DNA from 2 places in the Acinetobacter sp. CAU_H_56 genome. Region 2 is predicted to be linked to the other one. Evidence: riboswitches for the same ligand, from Rfam matches in the RefSeq annotation. Region 2 holds a riboswitch; the other holds the start of a gene.
What was found. Region 2 has a riboswitch for cobalamin ahead of AC4MCC_RS04335 (TonB-dependent receptor domain-containing protein). Riboswitches for the same ligand answer to the same signal wherever they lie in the genome.
Positions count from the first base shown of each region.

Region 1 (9,454 bases), 1.4 Mb from region 2:
CCGCAACCAGCAGCCAGAAAGTTCAGTTACGTGACAAATTCAGCGTCAATGTCTGGATTGCTGTGCCGGCTTCCATCGTCACGATTTTGATCTATATCTTCAATGCTGGCAGTTCCAGTCCAGTAGAATACAAGGACTTTAACTGGATCCTGGTCCTGCCTTATATTGCGGTCTTTTTACTGGCTTTTAGCCGCCTGCATGTTCTGGCGGTTTTAACCATCGGTGTCGTGTTATCGGGTTTATTTGGGCTATTTGCAACGCCAGACTTCAATATCCTCAAGCTGAACACTTCCATTTATGACGGCTTTGTCGGCATGTTTGAAGTGGCGTTGTTATCCATGTTCTTGGGTGGCCTGTCTGCGATCATGCAACGTGAAGGTGGCCTACGCTGGCTGATCGAACGCATCTACGTGCTGACTCGCTTATTTAAAGTGGGCCGTCAACGTGCCGGTGAAATCGGGATCAGTTTCTTGGTCGTATTTTCCAACCTGTTTGTGGCAAATAATACTGTCGCGATTATTCTGGCCGGGGACATGGCCCGTGAAGTGGCGAAAGAATACGGGGTTGATCCAAAACGTGCCGCCGCCCTGATGGATATTTTCTCCTGTGTGGTACAGGGCCTGATTCCTTATGGCGCACAATTATTACTGGCCTGTTCAATTGCCAAACTTTCTCCTGTCGAGCTAATCGGAGGCGTGTATTATTGCTGGATTCTGGCAATATTTGCAGTGATCGCAATTACTTTCCGGTACCCTAAATTAAAAACAGCTTAAATTAAGTCATAAGATAAAGCGGCCAATGACGGTCGTTTTTTTATGCCTGATCCTGTTTTAATTGTTTTCTATATTGCAATAAAGTCCGGCCTGTTGCCGCCTTATAGGCTCGGGCCAAAGCCGACTGGTCAGAATAATCCAGTTGCTGAGCGATCTCGGTCAGGCTTAGGGGCTGATGCAATAAGCTTTCACAGCGCTTGATCCTTTCCTGTTCCAACAGTTTTTTAAAAGAAATACCCTGTTCATTTAATTGACGTTGCAAAGTGCGGGTCGATACAAACAGTTGCTCGGCCAGCTGTTCAACTTTAATGGCCTGCTGTCTGCTTCTTAGATGCTCCGCAACCACTTTTTGGGCTTGGCTCAAAATACTTTCCACAGGCGGTTTGGCTGCAATCGCTTCTTCAGCCTGACGAATCAATAACTGTAATAGCATTGGATCGGCCTGTTCCGATTTCAGGTTCAGTCCCTGTATATCCAGTTCGAAGCCATAATCCTGCTGTGAAAACTGCACTTCCGCAGCATAGAATTTCTGATAATGAATTCGGGCAATTTCAGGAGCATGGGCAAAACGCACCCGACGCAAGAGCAAAGGATGATCCTGCAAAATAAAACGCCCCAATTGCACCATGGCCGCGATGGTCAGCTCATTCAGCAGGTTATAACGCTCATCCTGATAGACCCAATATAACTCAATACTCTGTGCATGCTGTCTCAGTTGCAATGGGACAAACTCACTCCCATCAATGACCAGTCGTTGAAAACGCATGATATAGCCGATGATCTCAGGAATACTGCTGCTTTTGGATACCATATAGCCCAGTACACCAAAATGTTCTGGCCGAATACATTGCACAATTTCAAAAATTAACTGTGGACATGCTAGCTGTTTTTGGGTTCTTAACAGGATGCTATTGAGAAAATCCAGCGGAACTTGCGCATCAAAAGGCTGATCAATCAGTCCACTGAGCTGAGGTCGTAGATCTGTAAGAAACTTTGCGGTTAAAGGTTCTATATTTAAGCTACGTAAATAGGTGGCCCATAGCTGGATATAGCCATTAGAGATTTTGATGTCCTGCATGAGCGCGTCCCTGTCTCCGCTGCGAATGTATATTTTATTTTTCTCTGGCGTAAAATGTATAAAAATTGGCCATATCTGTCAAAACAATTTGTGCAATTCTGAACATACTGTCAGCATCTTCAGAAAAAGAATGAAAGCAGATGAACGCACCTTTAAAATCTTCCGTACAGCCTGTGGTACGCAGTAATCTTGATTTTAAGCTGAGTGAAATTCCGCGTTACTGGTTTGGTGGCGATCCATTCCTGACCCGTATGTTTGATGCGCTCAGCCTGACTTTTCCGGATGGTGAACGTTATTTCATTCAGAGTGTGCGTCTGTTCCGCGACCAGATCAAAGATCCAGATTTACAGAAACGGGTAGCGGATTTTATCCGTCAAGAAGCCCAGCATGGCATTGCCCATGACAAGATGAATAACCTGATGCGGGAACAAGGCATGCCGGTCGATCAGTTTATTCAGCGCTTAAACAAGATGTTTAAATTTGAACTGGAAAGACGTTCACCTCAATATAACATTGCCATGACCGCTGCGGCTGAGCATATGACGGCCCTCATGGCAGAAACTTTCTATTCTTATAAAGACACCTTGAGAGAAGCGCATCCTTATGTACGCGCCCTATTCGCCTGGCATGCGATTGAGGAAATGGAACATCGTGATGTGGCCTTTGATGTCATGCAACAGGTCGGGGATGTACCAGAAAATCTGCGTAAATTTACCCTGGCGTGGACCAGTGCATTGATGATCGGCTTTACCATTTATCGTGCCAATGTGATGTTAAAGCATGACGGATTTACACCTCGCCAACGTCTACAGATGAATATCCGTGGCCTGCCATGGTTCTTTGGCAAAAAAGGCACGCTGACCCGTATGAGTAAACAGTATCGTGACTGGTTTAAAAAAGACTTTCATCCAAGCCAGCATCCGGTGATTGCGCAATATGATATCTGGATAAAGACGCTGGCTGAAACCGGTGATCCCATTCAGGCTGGAGAAGCACTCTGGCAAGCTGCAGAAGATTGAATATAGAAATCAAAAAGCCTTCAGAATCGAAGGCTTTTTTAGATTTAGAAGTTGGAAAAATGAATTACCATTTAGCATAGTGCTGTTCTAAAAGTCCATATTCATTGACCAGTACAATATCTTGGCCATCTTGCCGGATAGTACCAGATACTTTCGCTTGCCACTGACTAAACTGACTGCCGACCAGACGCAGATTCAGATTTTCATAACGGCGCCAGCCTGTGTGTACATTCAGGTTCAAACAGCCATCTAATGACTGGATGTTCCAGCGTTCGTCAGATTCCTGCTGAAACAATACATCCGCCACAGGATAAATTTTGCCATTTACCCACAAACAGTTTTCATTGCCAAAGCTTTCATTGACGCCGGAAGCGAGATTGATCCCGATACGGTTACGATTGGTATCCCAGAAATTACAAGATAGCCAGAACCAGGCAGTTTCAGGACGCAAAAAGCCGCAGGTATCATCCAGAGAGGCGAAGGTGCGCTCATTAAACTGGATGGTTTCACCCTGCTTATTTACGAAATAACCTTCACAACCCAAAGTGGTCAATTTCTGGGTATAGGTCCAGCCATTGATTCCGGTCGGACTGCACATACTCAGCGGATCTGTACCTGCACAGAAAATTCGGGCACTAAGCTTGATTTCACCATATTTGGTCACATGGATATAACGCACCCCATTGGCATGCTGGATATCAATCTGAAAGGGAGATTTATGAAAATAACTATGATTAAACAATGGCTGTTCATCTAGCACCGTATTGCGCGAGAAGAAATTGATCGCATTCCATTCCTGTACTTCATTGGTGCTATGATTATAGATATAGAAAAAACTGTGCCCGGCCCAAGCAATATCCGCAATCGCAAGGCCAATCGTATAATGCTCGTGTTGAATACTACAGAATTTAAATTTTTTATATTTTAGTTGCTTACGCCATCCCTTGAGTACATCACCATAGGGATTTTTGTACTGGTACGCATTGTAATCAATACTTTTTGGAATTTCCTTGAAACGTCCGTAACGTGGTTGTCCATTTTCCTGAATTAAATCCATTAAGACATTCCATCTCAATCAAAAACTATTTTTGCTTGAAGCTATTATGCCGATTATTGAGATTTGATAAAGAATTTTTTAAAACCGTTCGTCAGTTCTTCCGGCCAATTCTGCTTAAAACAACCCTTTTAATTTTATAGATGAAGAACTGATTTTTTGCTGTTTTATCCAGAACTTGAATAGTTTTTATCCCATTTTTAGCCAGATTGCTTCTTCCTCTTAATCTTTAAAAATTTTCCTATCTATAAAAATAAAAAAATCGTGCTGAATAATCCAACACGATTTTTCTTATTCCACCCTACCCCCCTTTTAGAAAGGAGGGCTTTCTCCCCTCTTTGAAAAGAGGGGCTGAGGGAGATTTTACATCTCAACCATTTCCACGCCATCAATACGGGCAACAGTCATCAAGTCTTTATCACCACGACCAGAAACGGTGGCAATAATGATTTGATCCTTGTCCATAGTCGGAGCGAGTTTCGTTACGTAGGCCATCGCATGTGAACTTTCAAGCGCAGGAATGATCCCTTCGATCTTGGTCAGGTCACGGAAACCTTGTAATGCTTCCTGGTCATTGATTGGCACGTAGTTCACGCGTTCCATATCTTTCAGGAAGCTGTGTTCCGGACCTACGCCTGGATAATCCAGACCGGCAGAAATTGAATGCGTTTCAATGATCTGGCCTTCTTTATCAGACATCAGATACGTACGGTTACCATGCAGTACACCGACGTGACCCGCATTCAGTGGTGCAGAGTGCTTGCCCGTTTCGATCCCTAAACCTGCCGCTTCAACACCATACATTTTCACATCCTGATCGTTCAGGAAAGGATAGAACAAGCCCATTGCATTCGAACCACCACCGACACAAGCAACCAATGCATCTGGAAGACGACCTGCCTGTTCCTGAATCTGACGGCGTGCTTCACGGCCAATAATAGACTGGAAGTCACGAACCAATTGTGGATATGGGTGTGGACCAGCCACCGTACCAATCACATAATAAGTTGAGTCAACGTTAGTAACCCAGTCACGCATCGCTTCATTCATGGCATCTTTCAGTGTTTTAGAGCCACTTTGTACCGGCACGACAGTGGCACCGAGCAGACGCATGCGATACACGTTCATCGCCTGACGCTTCACGTCATCGGCACCCATATACACGACGCATTCCAGACCCAAACGTGCTGCGATGGTTGCTGTCGCAACCCCGTGCTGACCTGCCCCGGTTTCCGCAATAATACGTTTTTTACCCGACAATTTCGCCAGCAAAGCCTGACCAATCGTATTATTTACCTTATGCGAGCCGGTATGGTTCAGGTCTTCACGCTTCAAGTAAATTTGTGCGCCACCCAACTCTTTTGACCATCGTTCAGCATGATATAAAGGACTAGGACGACCTACATAGTAGGCTAGATCACGGTCGAATTCTGCCAGAAACTGTTCATCATCTTTCATGCGGAAATAAAGCTTTTCCAGATCTTGTAAAGCCGCCATCAGAGTTTCTGACACAAAACGCCCGCCATGGATACCGAAATGTCCACGCTCATCCGGGAATTGGGTATAGTCAATCACGGGCTTGTTGTGATTAGTACTTTGCTGATCCACGATGGACTCCTTGCATAAAGCGTTCTATGAGTTGTTGGTCTTTTATACCTTTTGCGGATTCGACACCACCACTAACATCAACAGCATAAGCCTGTGTGGTGTGAATTGCCTGCTCGATATTGTCCGGGTTTAAGCCCCCAGCCAGGATCAAGGGAATATCTAATTGAGGAAAGGTGCTCCAGTCAAAGCTGTGTCCGGTGCCACCTTTTAAATCAGGATGCCAAGCGTCTAACAGTACTGCGCTGGCCCCTGCTGTCTGATAACGTTGAATTTCAGCAACTACGTCCAGATCAGGTTTGACCTGAATCGCTTTATACCAGCGACGCCCAACCTGCTTTGCGATAACCTGACATTGTTCCGGGCTTTCATCACCATGAAACTGCAGAATATCCAGCGGAACAGTTTTTAAAATATCCTGGATTTTATCTGCCGTACTATTAACAAATAAGCCAACCACTTGAATATAAGCTGGCACTGCTTTGGCCAATACTTCAGCTTGTGCCTGAGTCACGCTACGTGGACTCGGTGGATAGAACACAAATCCAATGGCATCACAGCCGGCATTCGCAACAGCTTGGACATCTTCAACTCGGGTGATTCCACAGATTTTGGCACGGGTTCGCATATAGTGTTGGCTCTGATTTACCAAGATATCAAGTAATCTATAAGATTGGGGTGAATCATTGTAATGCAAATCATCGATCTTGCGTAAAGTTCATACGGATTATTCTTGATCTTGATTGTTTAAGTCATAAGCAAACCTTATACTTGCTACAATTTGCAACGAGTCAAGGCCTTAAGGCTTTAGGGAAGTTGGTGCAAATCCAACACTGCCCCCGCAACGGTAAAAAATGAAAAGCTTGTCTTTATAAATCTTCAGGATTTACATCACTGCATCAATATGTGGGAAGGTGGATAAGTAAGTATGAGTTTCAATACTGCATTTAAGTCCGGATACCTGCTTGTTGTGTTCTTTAACTCAATCATTCACGGGGAGTGAATGTATGGAGCACATCTCATGTCTATTCCATTTCAACCTACTGCCTTGGTAGGTGCGATCGCACTTGCGTTGGGTTTTACTTCATCTGTTCATGCCGCCGAGCAAAAAGTTGCAAAAGCCTCTTTAGATACCATTGTAGTCACGGCAACTCGCTCTGCAGAAAACATTGAAAATGTACCTGCGCGAATTTCAGTGATTGAACCTGCGACTCTTGAGCAATCCTCTATTGCTTCATTGCCAAACTTATTGAAAAAAGAGGCTGCTTTAAACGTCGCTCAACTAGGCGGTTATGGACAACAATCCTCTATTTTTATGCGAGGCACAAGCTCGTCACATACACTCGTTCTGCGTGATGGCATGCGATTGAATACTGCTTTAAGCAGTTCAGCTTCTCTCCCTTTTATTGATACTACCGATATCAAGCAAATTGAAATTCTGAAGGGTCCAGCATCAGTTTTATATGGTACAGATGCCATTGGCGGCGTCATTCATATGATTTCTAAAACACCTGAACAATCAGGTGCATTTATAACAGGTGAAATTGGCGAGAATAAAACTTACAAATCACTCGTGGGTGCCGATTTAGCTGAAGATGGTTTTTATGCCCAAATCCGTGGTCAACGCCTGGAAACTGACGGAAAATCTGTTCTAGATGATGAAGATGAAAATTACTCCTTTGACCAAAAAGGTTTCAGCACAAAATTTGGCGTCCACAAAGACCAATATGGCTTATCTCTCGATTACAGCCAAAATAAAGGCACAAGTGATTACAATGCAGGTAGCCTCACTTCACAAGATTTTGAAAATGAAATGGTTAACCTGAGAGGACGAATTAACCTAGGCTCACAATTAGAACTCAATGCTCGCTTATCCCAGTTTGACGATCAATTAGATCAAAATGCTACGAATTATCTAGGTCAGGTCGATTATTCATATAGCACTACTCAAGAAGCAGAATTGTATGCCAAACTCAATCTAAATGATCAGCATCATATTTTACTAGGGACAACGCATAGCAATCTTGATGGTGATGTTCTTTCTTATGGAGTTGCCTACAAAGGTGATGTTTCCTCTCAAGGATATTACACACAGCATCAATATCAATCAGATAAACTCAATACTCAACTCGGCATCCGTGTTGAAGATAACGAGAAATATGGCTCTCATACTGTAGGGCAAGCTGCTGCACGTTATGCAATATCACCTCAACTCAGCGTCTATACGAATATTGGTTCAGCTTTTCGTTCACCAAACTTAAATGAGCTGTACAGTGGTGAATCTGCAAATCCAAATTTAAAAGCCGAAGAAAGTCTGTCTTATGAAATTGGCTTCGACCAGGCCCTCACTCAAAACTCATCTATTTCACTTTCCGTGTATCAAAACGAAGTGGATAACATGATCCAAAAAGTTGATGGCAAGTTAAATAACATCAGCGAAGCAACGCTTCGTGGTGGCGAGCTTGCATGGAACTGGAAACAAGACGATTGGTTCATCGATACTGCTTTTGCGTATGTACAAGCTAAAGATAGCAAAACGAATATTGAGTTAGCTAAACGACCACGTCAAACCCTCACTCTGACCACAGGTTTGGAAAATGAAATTTATGGGATGAGTGCTTCTCTTATTGCCCGTTCCAAGTCAAAAAGCTGGAGTGATTCAGACCATAATCCGGGCTATGCGACCGTCGATTTAAATGCTTACTGGAATATCAACCCACATGTCAAAGTATTTACCAACATAGAAAATGTCGGTGATGTTCGTCATAAGATCGAATACAACTGGAATAATTATTATGTTGATGAAGGCCGACTCGCTTCTGCCGGTGTGACCTTTAAATATTAAACTCGCCCAAATCCAAGCAAATACTTTTGAGAATCATGTCATGCCTATGGCATGATTCTTTTTATTGACAGCATTTAATCATTTAAGGAACTTATATGGGCCACCGTTTAAGTAAGATCTATACCCGCACTGGCGACTCAGGCACCACAGGATTGGGTGATGGCTCACGCGTTGCCAAAGACGACTTGCGTATTACCGCGCTCGGTGATGTGGATGAGCTAAATGCCATCATTGGGGTTTTACGCGCACAAATCGCGGCAAGCAGCATTCAGGATAAAGCGACCTGGGATAAATCTTTAAGCCTGATCCAGCACTGGCTGTTTGATCTGGGTGGTGAAGTGTGTATCCCTGGCTTTAACCTGGTTCAACCAGTCTCGATTGATTTTCTGGAAAATGACATCGATCGTATGAATGAAGCTTTGCCGATGCTGAAAGATTTTATTTTGCCTGCGGGTACTTTAGTTTGCAGTTTTGCTCATCAAGCCCGTGCCGTGTGCCGTCGTGCAGAGCGCAGCGTGATGTCAGTTCACTCACGCGACCAGAATATTCAGGCGACTTCCCTGCAGCTATTAAATCGCCTATCTGACTGGCTGTTTGTGGCTTCACGCACCTTGCAACGTGTTGAAGGTGGTTCTGAGGTGTTATGGCAAAAAAATATCAACGAGACTATTGATCAATAAATCCGCTAAAATGTATTAAATTGCACGGAAAATTCTGCGCCAACAGTATTTGCAACAAAGTGTTTCAGGCGCAGAATATTGCAATACTCCTGTCACAACTCTTCATCATTATGTTTTCATCTTCACTTCTTCAGGTTATCGCAGCATGCGCATAATCGGACATCGCGGTGCGCGTGGGGAAGCACCTGAAAATACACTAGGCGGTTTTCAATATATTCAGGATATCGGGATTCGTGCGGTTGAATTTGACGTACGCCAGCTTAAAGACAATGCCCTCATCATCATGCATGATGATAACTTTGTACGGACTACCGGTTTGCAAAAACCCCTCTACGAATGTAGCCGTCAGGATCTCAGTCAATATAACCACGCAGTGAAATGGTCAGAATGGAACAAGGTC
Region 1 is NZ_CM178654.1:2,502,031-2,511,484, forward strand. It holds gene AC4MCC_RS11845 (Na+/H+ antiporter NhaC family protein) at 1-773, shown strand, start outside; gene AC4MCC_RS11850 (helix-turn-helix domain-containing protein) at 814-1,851, opposite strand; gene AC4MCC_RS11855 (metal-dependent hydrolase) at 1,992-2,870, shown strand; gene AC4MCC_RS11860 (DUF2804 domain-containing protein) at 2,935-3,927, opposite strand; gene trpB (tryptophan synthase subunit beta) at 4,288-5,532, opposite strand; gene AC4MCC_RS11870 (phosphoribosylanthranilate isomerase) at 5,513-6,157, opposite strand; cobalamin riboswitch at 6,301-6,512, shown strand; gene AC4MCC_RS11875 (TonB-dependent receptor plug domain-containing protein) at 6,551-8,374, shown strand; gene AC4MCC_RS11880 (cob(I)yrinic acid a,c-diamide adenosyltransferase) at 8,470-9,054, shown strand; gene AC4MCC_RS11885 (glycerophosphodiester phosphodiesterase) at 9,200-9,454, shown strand, end outside.
Region 1: it holds a riboswitch for cobalamin, as region 2 does, so the genes downstream of both, AC4MCC_RS11875 (TonB-dependent receptor plug domain-containing protein) here and AC4MCC_RS04335 (TonB-dependent receptor domain-containing protein) in region 2, are expected to answer to the same signal.

Region 2 (9,454 bases):
TGGAAATAAAATTATTGATATGTATACAGAATTTTTGACTCAAGAGTTTGACAAAAAATTTGAGCAAATCATAAAAGAGATCAAAGGGAAAATTCAGGATAAAGATTTACGTATAAAAGCTATCGATCAGGCAAAATCTGAATTAGTTTGGATTGAGAAAATGCGTCAAGATTTAGATGATATTTTAAAGATTTAAGGAGAAATACCTAGTGTTTAAGTTAAAAGAAGAGATCATTGAAACTCTTGAAAATTGTAATCAAAAAACAGAAATAAAAAAATTAATTGAGATTGATTCGGATTTCGCTGAATTGGATCTTGATTATGGCGAATTAATTTCTACACATACTTTATATAATGAAAATGATTTTTATGGATCATTAGATCTATTAAAGAGAAATTTTAGTAAGGAGAGGCTTGATAGTGTAATTGGCATAAAACTTTGGTTAATTGATCATGAAATTCAAGGTTTTGTAGATGTTGTCCAAAATGAAACTATTGATATTGAAGAAAATTTCATTAACACTAACGCTAATTTAGAGGAAAGTGTAGATCAATTGAATCTTAAACAGAAAGAAAATAAATTTTCAAATAATTTATTTGATCATGCTTTTTCATCAAAAGATCTAGATAAGATTAAAGCTATTCTTTTAAATCTAATTATTGATCGAGAAGTTAGCACTTTAAAGTTGACAGAATATGGAAAAGTTCTTCATGAGAAAATTCCCGAAATATTTGAAGTTTATAAGGAAGATATTTTTAATGAAAAAATGAAGATCGATCAGGATAAATGGGATTCACAATATTTACAGGATCAGCATTTATCTTTACAGACAAATTTTTCCTTAGATCGTTATAACCACGTACTTGAAGTTAGAAAATTTCTAGGTATAAATAATGATGGCTTTTTGAATAATCCAAATCCAAATCCAAATGTGGAATCAGATAATGTGACTGATGATAAGAATCCTAATAGAGATGATTCTGGTAAAAGTATTATTGAAGAACTTCTTGATAAAATTGTTGATGGTTTGAATAAATTAAAAGATGTTGGTTGTAATTTAATTGAAAAAATTAAAGCTAAGTTTAAGTAATTTAAATAATAGGGGGGAGGATATGAATAATCAATTTAACCGAAAATTGGTAAGAGAGGAAAGAACAGAAAATTTAGAAAGATCATTATATTCAGCTGAATATATGATCAAGAAAAGTTATCTAACTGACTTACCAAACATGTCTATTCTCCCTACTTTTAATATTGAGCAGATTAATTTTAGTGCAGAAGTTCGTTTATTTAGATTAGAGCGTTTAGTACAAAATAATAAGCAATCAGTATTAGAAAGTTTAGTTGCTATTTACACTGCGCTTGGTAAAGCAGGTCATAGTATTTTCTTTATTTTTGAGAGTAATGGTGATACTACCCAAATTTATATTGGTGTAAAAAGTAAATCGGGAGATTTTGAAGGGCAGAATGCTGGTGAGTTGCTAAAGTCAACATTTGATGGGCAATTCTCCGGTAGTAAATTAACAGGAGTATTAAATACTGAATTAAAGGAAATTTTTCAAACTACCGTAAATCATGAAAAAAATGATTGTAGTGGTGTTACGGCTGTGACTTTGATTCCATCATTATCAGTAGATAATCGAGAAAACTTTATCCAAGGTATGGAGCGATTTATTGATGCTGCTGAAGGAAAGATCTATCAAGCAATTTTTTTAGCAGAAGCGGTCGAGGAAGCTGTTTTACATACTATTCGCCGAGGTTACGAACAAATATATACTCAAATATCACCTTATTCGAAGAATACATTTAGTTATTCAACACAAGAGTCAGAAAATATTGCTCATGTACTTGGTTCAAGCGTAACAGAGACTCTAGGTAAAAGCATTGCTTTAACTGAAACTAAAGGAACTAGTATTTCAAATGGGGTAAATGAAAGTTCACAACAAGGTTCATCTTCTTCCCGAAATAAAGGGGGAGCTGTAGCTAGTGCTGGGGCTGGTATTGGTATGGGAGTTGGTACAGCTATAGCTGGCCCTGCTGGAGTGCTTATAGGTGGGGCAGTGGGTGGAGTAGTTGGAGGCCTTGCAGGAAGTCTATTAGGATCTGACAGTGAAAGTTCATCTCAAACAAAAGGAACTAGCTATACAGAGTCTGAGAATCTTTCAGAAGGAAAAACTAGTACAAATACAAGTTCAACAGCTAATACATCAACGAAAAGTACAAGCAAGGGTACGACATACGGCACAAATCGACAGAGTACTATAGAATTTCAAAATAAATCTGTACAACAAATTCTCAATAAAATCGACCAAAATTTAGCAAGACTCGATGATGTCGAATCTTATGGCGGGTGGAATTTCGCTGCTTACTTTATAGGTGAAACACCTACCGTTTCTCATACTTTAGGTAGTATTTATTATGGTTTAATGAAAGGTGATGATTCGAATTCGGAAGCATCTACTATAACTACTTGGACTAGTGAGGATAAATCATTAATCTTAAAATACTTAAAAAATTTACAACATCCACAATTAAAAGTATCCACGCAATTAAATGTACAAATACCATTTTTAAGCCCGACGAGTTTATTGTCTACCAAGGAAATAGCGTTAACATTAAACCTACCTCATCACTCTACATCTAGTGTAAGTGTTGTTGAAACAGTACCTTTTGGACGATCAATTCAGTATCTAAGTGATATTAAAGCGTTTAATGAAAATGCGATTGATTTAGGAGTATTGCGTCATTTGTGGAAAGATTCTAATCAACCTGTGTTCTTAGAAAATAAGCAATTAACGCAACATACATTGGTATGTGGATCAACAGGATCAGGTAAAAGTAATACTTTATATACAATTTTAAAAAACTTACGCCAGCGGCAGATTCCTTTTTTAGTGATTGAACCTGTAAAAGGAGAATATAAACATGTGTTTGGTAATTATTCAGATGTTTCTGTCTATGGGACTAATCCGAAACATACTGATTTATTGAAATTAAATCCATTTAGTTTTCCAGAGGATATTCATGTCTTAGAACATGTAGATTATTTAGTTGAAATTTTTAATGTATGTTGGCCAATGTATGCCGCGATGCCAATTGTTTTGAAAAAAGCAATTTTATTGGCTTATCAACGGGTAGGTTGGAATTTAGATTTATCAGAGAATATACATAGACAGCAAATCTTTCCGACCTTCACTGATGTGTCATTGACACTGAAAGAGATTATTGAAGATTCTGCTTATTCTGAAGAAGTAAAAGGTAATTATATTGGTTCGCTAGAAACTCGTATTATGTCTTTGACGGATGGATTAAGTGCACAATTATTCACATCAAATGAGATAGATAATTCCATTTTATTTGATCAGAATGTCATCGTTGACTTAAGTCGTGTAGCTTCAGCAGAAACAAAATCGCTTATCATGGGTATATTAGTGATGAAGTTGAATGAATATCGTACGAGCCAAAATTTAGAAATGAATTCAGATTTAAGGCACATTACGATATTAGAAGAAGCCCATCACTTGTTAAAGCGTACAAGTATTGGCCAATCTACAGAATCCAATAGTTTAGTTGGAAAGTCAGTTGAAATGCTCAGTGATTCTATTGCTGAAATGCGAACTTACGGTCAGGGTTTTATCTTAGTTGACCAATCACCGAATGCATTAGATATTTCTGCAATTAAGAATACAAATACTAAAATTATTTTGAGGCTTCCTGAAGAGCAAGATCGCCAAGTGGTAGGAAGTTCTATTTCTCTAAAAGATGAACAATTAGCTGAGATTTCTAAATTACCCCAAGGCGTTGCCATTGTTCATCAAAGTCATTGGTTAGAACCAATATTATGTAAAATTAATTATTTTAACTCGGATCATTCTAAATTTTATTTTGAAAGGTCATTTGAAAATATTTTAACTAAAAAGCAAATTGAACAAGAGATATTGCTCTTTTTATTATTTATCGGTGAACGCTTGCCTTCAGATTACCGACAACCTAATCTAGATTTCCTTCTAGAAAATCTAGTCATTATTTCAGATACGGTAATGAGAATTGAGCTTGGACAGCTTTTACAAGGATGTAAAGATGCTAATTTACAATTGAGTATTAAGAACTTTGCTAAAATTAGTGAATATATTGTAAGAATATTAAATTTAGAGAATAAACTAGAAACATTATTAAAAATATCAGTGGATATAAAAGATTTTGACGAAAAATTAAATGAATTGATCTTTAATGAAGATTTTATTATTAAAAATCAAATCAAGCAGGCCTGTTTGAAATATCTAACTTGTATTGATAGTGGTTATTTAAAAGCTTATCAGACATGGGTAGAACATGTAAATAAACAAAATGTTTCTTGATAAAAGAGAAAATTATGGAATTAATTTCAGTATTGGCTTCTACTCTAGAGAAAATAAGTGAAAGTAGTGCATTGGAGAACACCTGGTATAAAGATTCAGCTATGGACCAGAAAGTTTTCTATGATATAGGACAGTTAGATCGACCATCTTATCTACAAAATAAGATGCATCTGACTGAATTATCGGATGAAGGCAAAGAGAATCTAAGAAATGAAGGATACGGTGAGAAAACATTAGAAGCTATTCGCTCTGAAGAGGAGGCGGATATTTATAATGAGGCTGGGCTAGAATCAAAAGAAATTAATGGTAGGGAATGCTTAGTTCGCTCTGATATAGATTATGAGCAAATTGATGATCGTGGCAGAACAAACCTAGAACGTATGGAAAAGGGATTGTCACCTTTAGATAAAGATGGTCAACCCTTTGAGTTGCATCATATTGGTCAAAAAATGGATGCTCCTTTAGCTGAATTGACTAAGAAAGAACATATTGCAGATGGTAATTACAACATATTACACGAATCAAAAGAGTCTGAAATTAGTCGTCCCGATTTTAATAAGGAGCGTGCAGATCATTGGAAAGCACGTGCAGCAGAAATAAAACAGGAAAGAGCAATCACATGAATATTTTAAAAGATTTTATTAAGTCAAATGCTATTGATGTTATTTCAGTTAGTGAAGAGCAAATTCTTCAAGCACAGCAGATTTTAAAACTTGATTTTGACACAGATTATTTATCTTATTTACAAATTTGTGGGCAATTAGAATTTGAATATTTGGAATTTTATGGATTAGGAGTTAATCCGAATTCACACTTGAATGTCATTAAAATCTATAGTCTATTAAAGGAAAATGATACTTATCCGAAAAAAGCATTGCCTCTTCTAGACCTTGGTGATGGTCACTATTCTATATATGACATAGAAACAGGATCTGTTTTGGAATGGACAAAAGATGGATTAGTGGGTCAATTAAGTCAAGATTTGGAACAGTATTTATTAAATACTTTAAATCAAGTGAAAGCATGAAAAAATTGGTAACTGTCATAAAAGATGTGAGTTAGTACAATTTAAATGATCTAAATATTCAAACTGAATTGATTGTCCCTTATAGACAGTAGTAAAAGTAGCATTATCCTTAAGCAAGCCTACCTGTAGCTACAAAAATCAATCCTACGGATTACTTTTTGGTACGCAACAGGGCTTGTCAGGGGCGACCCCCTGAACCCCAAACATAACTGATTAAATTTAGGGCAGGAACCTATGATTTTTGAGTTATAGTCAAGAGGTGCAAGCATTACTCAAAACAGATATTCCTTTTGATTGATTCAATAATCAAAAAGGCTAGAAAGATATTTAAAAAGTGGTTACATAAGCTTTCTCTATTTCGAAAACATATGTATAGTATTTTTATATTGGTCATTCAGACCACAATAGTTTTTTCGAGGTTCGCATCGCTCGCTTTGGGTTTAGGCCTGGTGAGCAAGATAGACTTTTACAATCCTGTATCGATACTCGCGTTTGGAATCCAATTCGCATCACTGATGTTAACACTCAACGATTTAACAAAATTAATGCTTACAAGAGGAAAATGATGATTAGAAATAATGTATACGTTTGGTTCGGTCAAGGTGAATAGCCACCAATTTTGTAGACATCTTTTAATTAGATATGGAGGTTAAGTTGACCTTAAATATTATTACTTCCTATATTCCTTAGAAAATTTAGCTTTATGAGAGTAATACGAATAATCAGAAAGCGTTTGACTTAGCAAGGACATAGTCTTAGGCTTTGCATCTGCTTCAGGTGCTTCCATAGAGAAGTGAAACTGGGAAGTTAGTACACGTATGTGTAAGCTAACACTGCCCCCGCAACGGTGAATAGGTTTAACCCTTAAGTCCGGAGACCGGCCTGTTGCATAACCTAACTAATGCGGCGGGCGTTAAAGAAGGGATTGCATACTTCAATTATATTGAGTTGGTATTGCTTACCCAAAATCCGTCCGCGTGCTTCACATTTATATTCGCACGGGCGGTGCGAAATTTTGGGGTATACCATGAATCAAATATATACAACCGCTTTAGGTGGTTTGTTAGTCTTATCTCCATTGTCTATGGCAATGGCAGCAGAAAAAACTGTTTTCCAACTTCCTAAAATTAATGTCGTTGCTAACTTGGTTGAGCAAGCAAATACTGATACGTTAGCTGCTGTAACAGTGATTGAACGTGAAGAAATTGAACGTAAACAGTTTAGCTCTTTACAAGATTTATTACGTACGATTCCTAGTATTAGTTATGTCAATACAGGTGGATTAGGTCAGACAACGGGTCTTTCAATTCGCGGTACAAATTCCAATGCTGTATTGGTTATGGTTGATGGGCAAAAACTAGCATCAGCAACAACTGGTCAAACAGCAATTGAACATCTACCAATTGATCAAATTGAGCGTATCGAAGTTGTTCGTGGCCCACGTTCTAGTTTGTACGGTTCTGAAGCTGTAGGCGGCGTTATTCAAATTTATACACGTAAAGGTACTGCAGACGGTATTAAACCTTACGCATCATTAAAATATGGATCACACGAAACTTATGATGCGAATGTAGGTGTTGATATCCGTAAAGAGAATACCTGGGTGAGTGCGAGTTTAGCTGGCCTAAAAACGCAAGGTCTAGATGTTCTTACGTCAAAAACCGAAGAAGATAAAGATGGCTATGAGAATGTTTCTGCATCCTTAAAAGCGGGTCATCAATTCAACAAACTCTTCGCTATAGATGTCAATGCTTTACATGTTCAAGGGGAAGCTGAGTATGATGGTGGAGTGAATCCTGAAAATGAGATTCAACAGAATGTATATGGTGCTGGCTTAACGTTTACTCCAAATGATATTTGGACAAGTAAATTCAATGTTGGCATTAGCCAAGATAAGTACGAGACTTTCGATTCAAATAAAACAACCGGTAAGTTTGATACAGAAAAACAAACTGTTTCATGGTTAAACACGATTGAATTTAATAAAAATCATAGCTTGGTAGCAGGTGTGGATTATCTAAATGATAAAGTAACCAGTTCAACCGACTATGATGAAAAAGAACGTAATAACATTGGTTTGTTTGCACAATATATCGGTCAATTTAATGCGGTAAATTTACAAGCTGCTTTACGTTCGGATGATAATGAGCAATTTGGACAGCATACGACAGGAAATATTGCTTTAGGTTATCAATTTAATGATTACTATAATGCTTATATGTCTTATGGAACGGCTTTCCGTTCACCAACATTTAATGATCTTTACTATCCTGGTTACGCGAATCCAAATTTAGAACCTGAAGAATCTGAAAATATTGAAATTGGATTCAAAGGCTCGCAGTTATTAGATTGGGAACTTATTGGTTTTGTAAACAAAATTGATAACCTGATTGCCAACCAAAATAACGGACAAGCAAAAATTAAAGGTATTGAACTCGGTCTGGGGCAAAATTTTGATGCTTTATCATGGAATGTAAACTATACCTACCAAGATCCGGAGAATCAAAATCCAAATGCTAAAGGTAAACAACTAACATTTAAGCCTGCACAATTATTTAATGCGAGTCTCGATTATAAAGTTGAAGATTGGACAATTGGTGGCTCGGTACATGCAGAAGAAAAGCGTTATACAGATGCACTAAACACAGCAAAATTAGCAGGTTTTGCAATCGCGGATGTGCGTGTAGCGTACCAAGTAACACCTGAATTTAGTGTACAAGCTAAATTAGCAAATATGTTTGATAAAGAGTATTACACCAACAACTCTTGGACCGGTGATGTTTATCGTCAAGATGGTCGTACTGCTTGGGTGACCTTGCGTTATGCGATGAAATAATAATTCGTATTGGAAACTTAGGGAACTTCATTTATACGTGAAAATTCTTCAGTCAAAGCTTATGTGGTAATAGATTTAATTCATTGTTATTGTTGGTTTTTTTATGGTTGGATTCTATCCAAACTTACCTAAGAAAACACCATTACAGTCTTGTTGTTATACCTTCAATACTCCCATTTTGAATGTAATGCACCTGAAAGCCAGACGATTTGTCGTCTGGTTTTTCATTCATAGCTACAAAATACTGGAAAGACATCTTTTTCCGTTGGGAAGTATATCCATCAACGACAATTTTATTTTTTACAAAATGTGCTTTTCAGAAGTCATTTTTCATTTGGTTTATTTATGCAAAGTAATACATCTCTTAAAGCGAAGGCTCAATATGCGAATAATAAAGTGGAACATATCGGTAGTTTTTTAAGAGCGTTGAAACTCAAAAAAGCACGTTACGATTTTGCTGATCGAGTGATTTATGAGGAAACTTTAAGACAAGTTGAAGATGCAGAAATTGACAATCTGATTGATATTCAGCTTGATCTAGACTGTACCGTTATGACAGACGGTGATTTTCGCCGTACTTGGTGGCATTTCGATTTTCTTGAGCAATTGCAAGGCATAGAAAGCTACAAAGTACGTGATGGATTGAAATATAAAGATGCGATCAGTAAACCGACTGATATCCGTGTCACAGGGAAAATTGCTTGGTCAGAAGAACATACAAGTCTGATTCATTATCGTTATCTACATAAAGCAATTGAAGGTTTTGCAACTGCTAAATATTGCATACCAAGTCCAACTATGTTGCTTTTTCCACACTTAAGAAACAATCGGTTCTATGCAGATCGTATCAATGACTATATTGCAGATATTGGGCAATCTTATCGAGAAGCAATTCAAGCGCTTTACCAAGAAGGTTGTCGATATTTACAACTGAATGATGAGTTTTGGGCCTATTTAAGTGATGAAGAATATAGAGCAACTGAAATCACTTCTGGTATGTCAGATCATGACTTAGCAATGCTAGGTGTAGAAATACTCAATCTTGCACTCAAAGATAAACCAGAAGATTTATTTATATCGTTGCATATTGACCGTGGCAACTTTAGTTCGAGCTGGTTGTATCAAGGTGATTATCACTTTATCTCTACATATATTTTCAAACAGTTGACCAATATCGATCGTTACTTATTGGAATTTGATACAGATCGGGCAGGTGGATTTGAACCTATTGC
Region 2 is NZ_CM178654.1:869,578-879,031, forward strand. It holds gene AC4MCC_RS04310 (dynamin family protein) at 1-196, shown strand, start outside; gene AC4MCC_RS04315 (hypothetical protein) at 210-1,091, shown strand; gene AC4MCC_RS04320 (ATP-binding protein) at 1,114-4,359, shown strand; gene AC4MCC_RS04325 (HNH/ENDO VII family nuclease) at 4,374-4,982, shown strand; gene AC4MCC_RS04330 (SMI1/KNR4 family protein) at 4,979-5,386, shown strand; cobalamin riboswitch at 6,145-6,286, shown strand; gene AC4MCC_RS04335 (TonB-dependent receptor domain-containing protein) at 6,414-8,222, shown strand; gene AC4MCC_RS04340 (5-methyltetrahydropteroyltriglutamate--homocysteine S-methyltransferase) at 8,568-9,454, shown strand, end outside.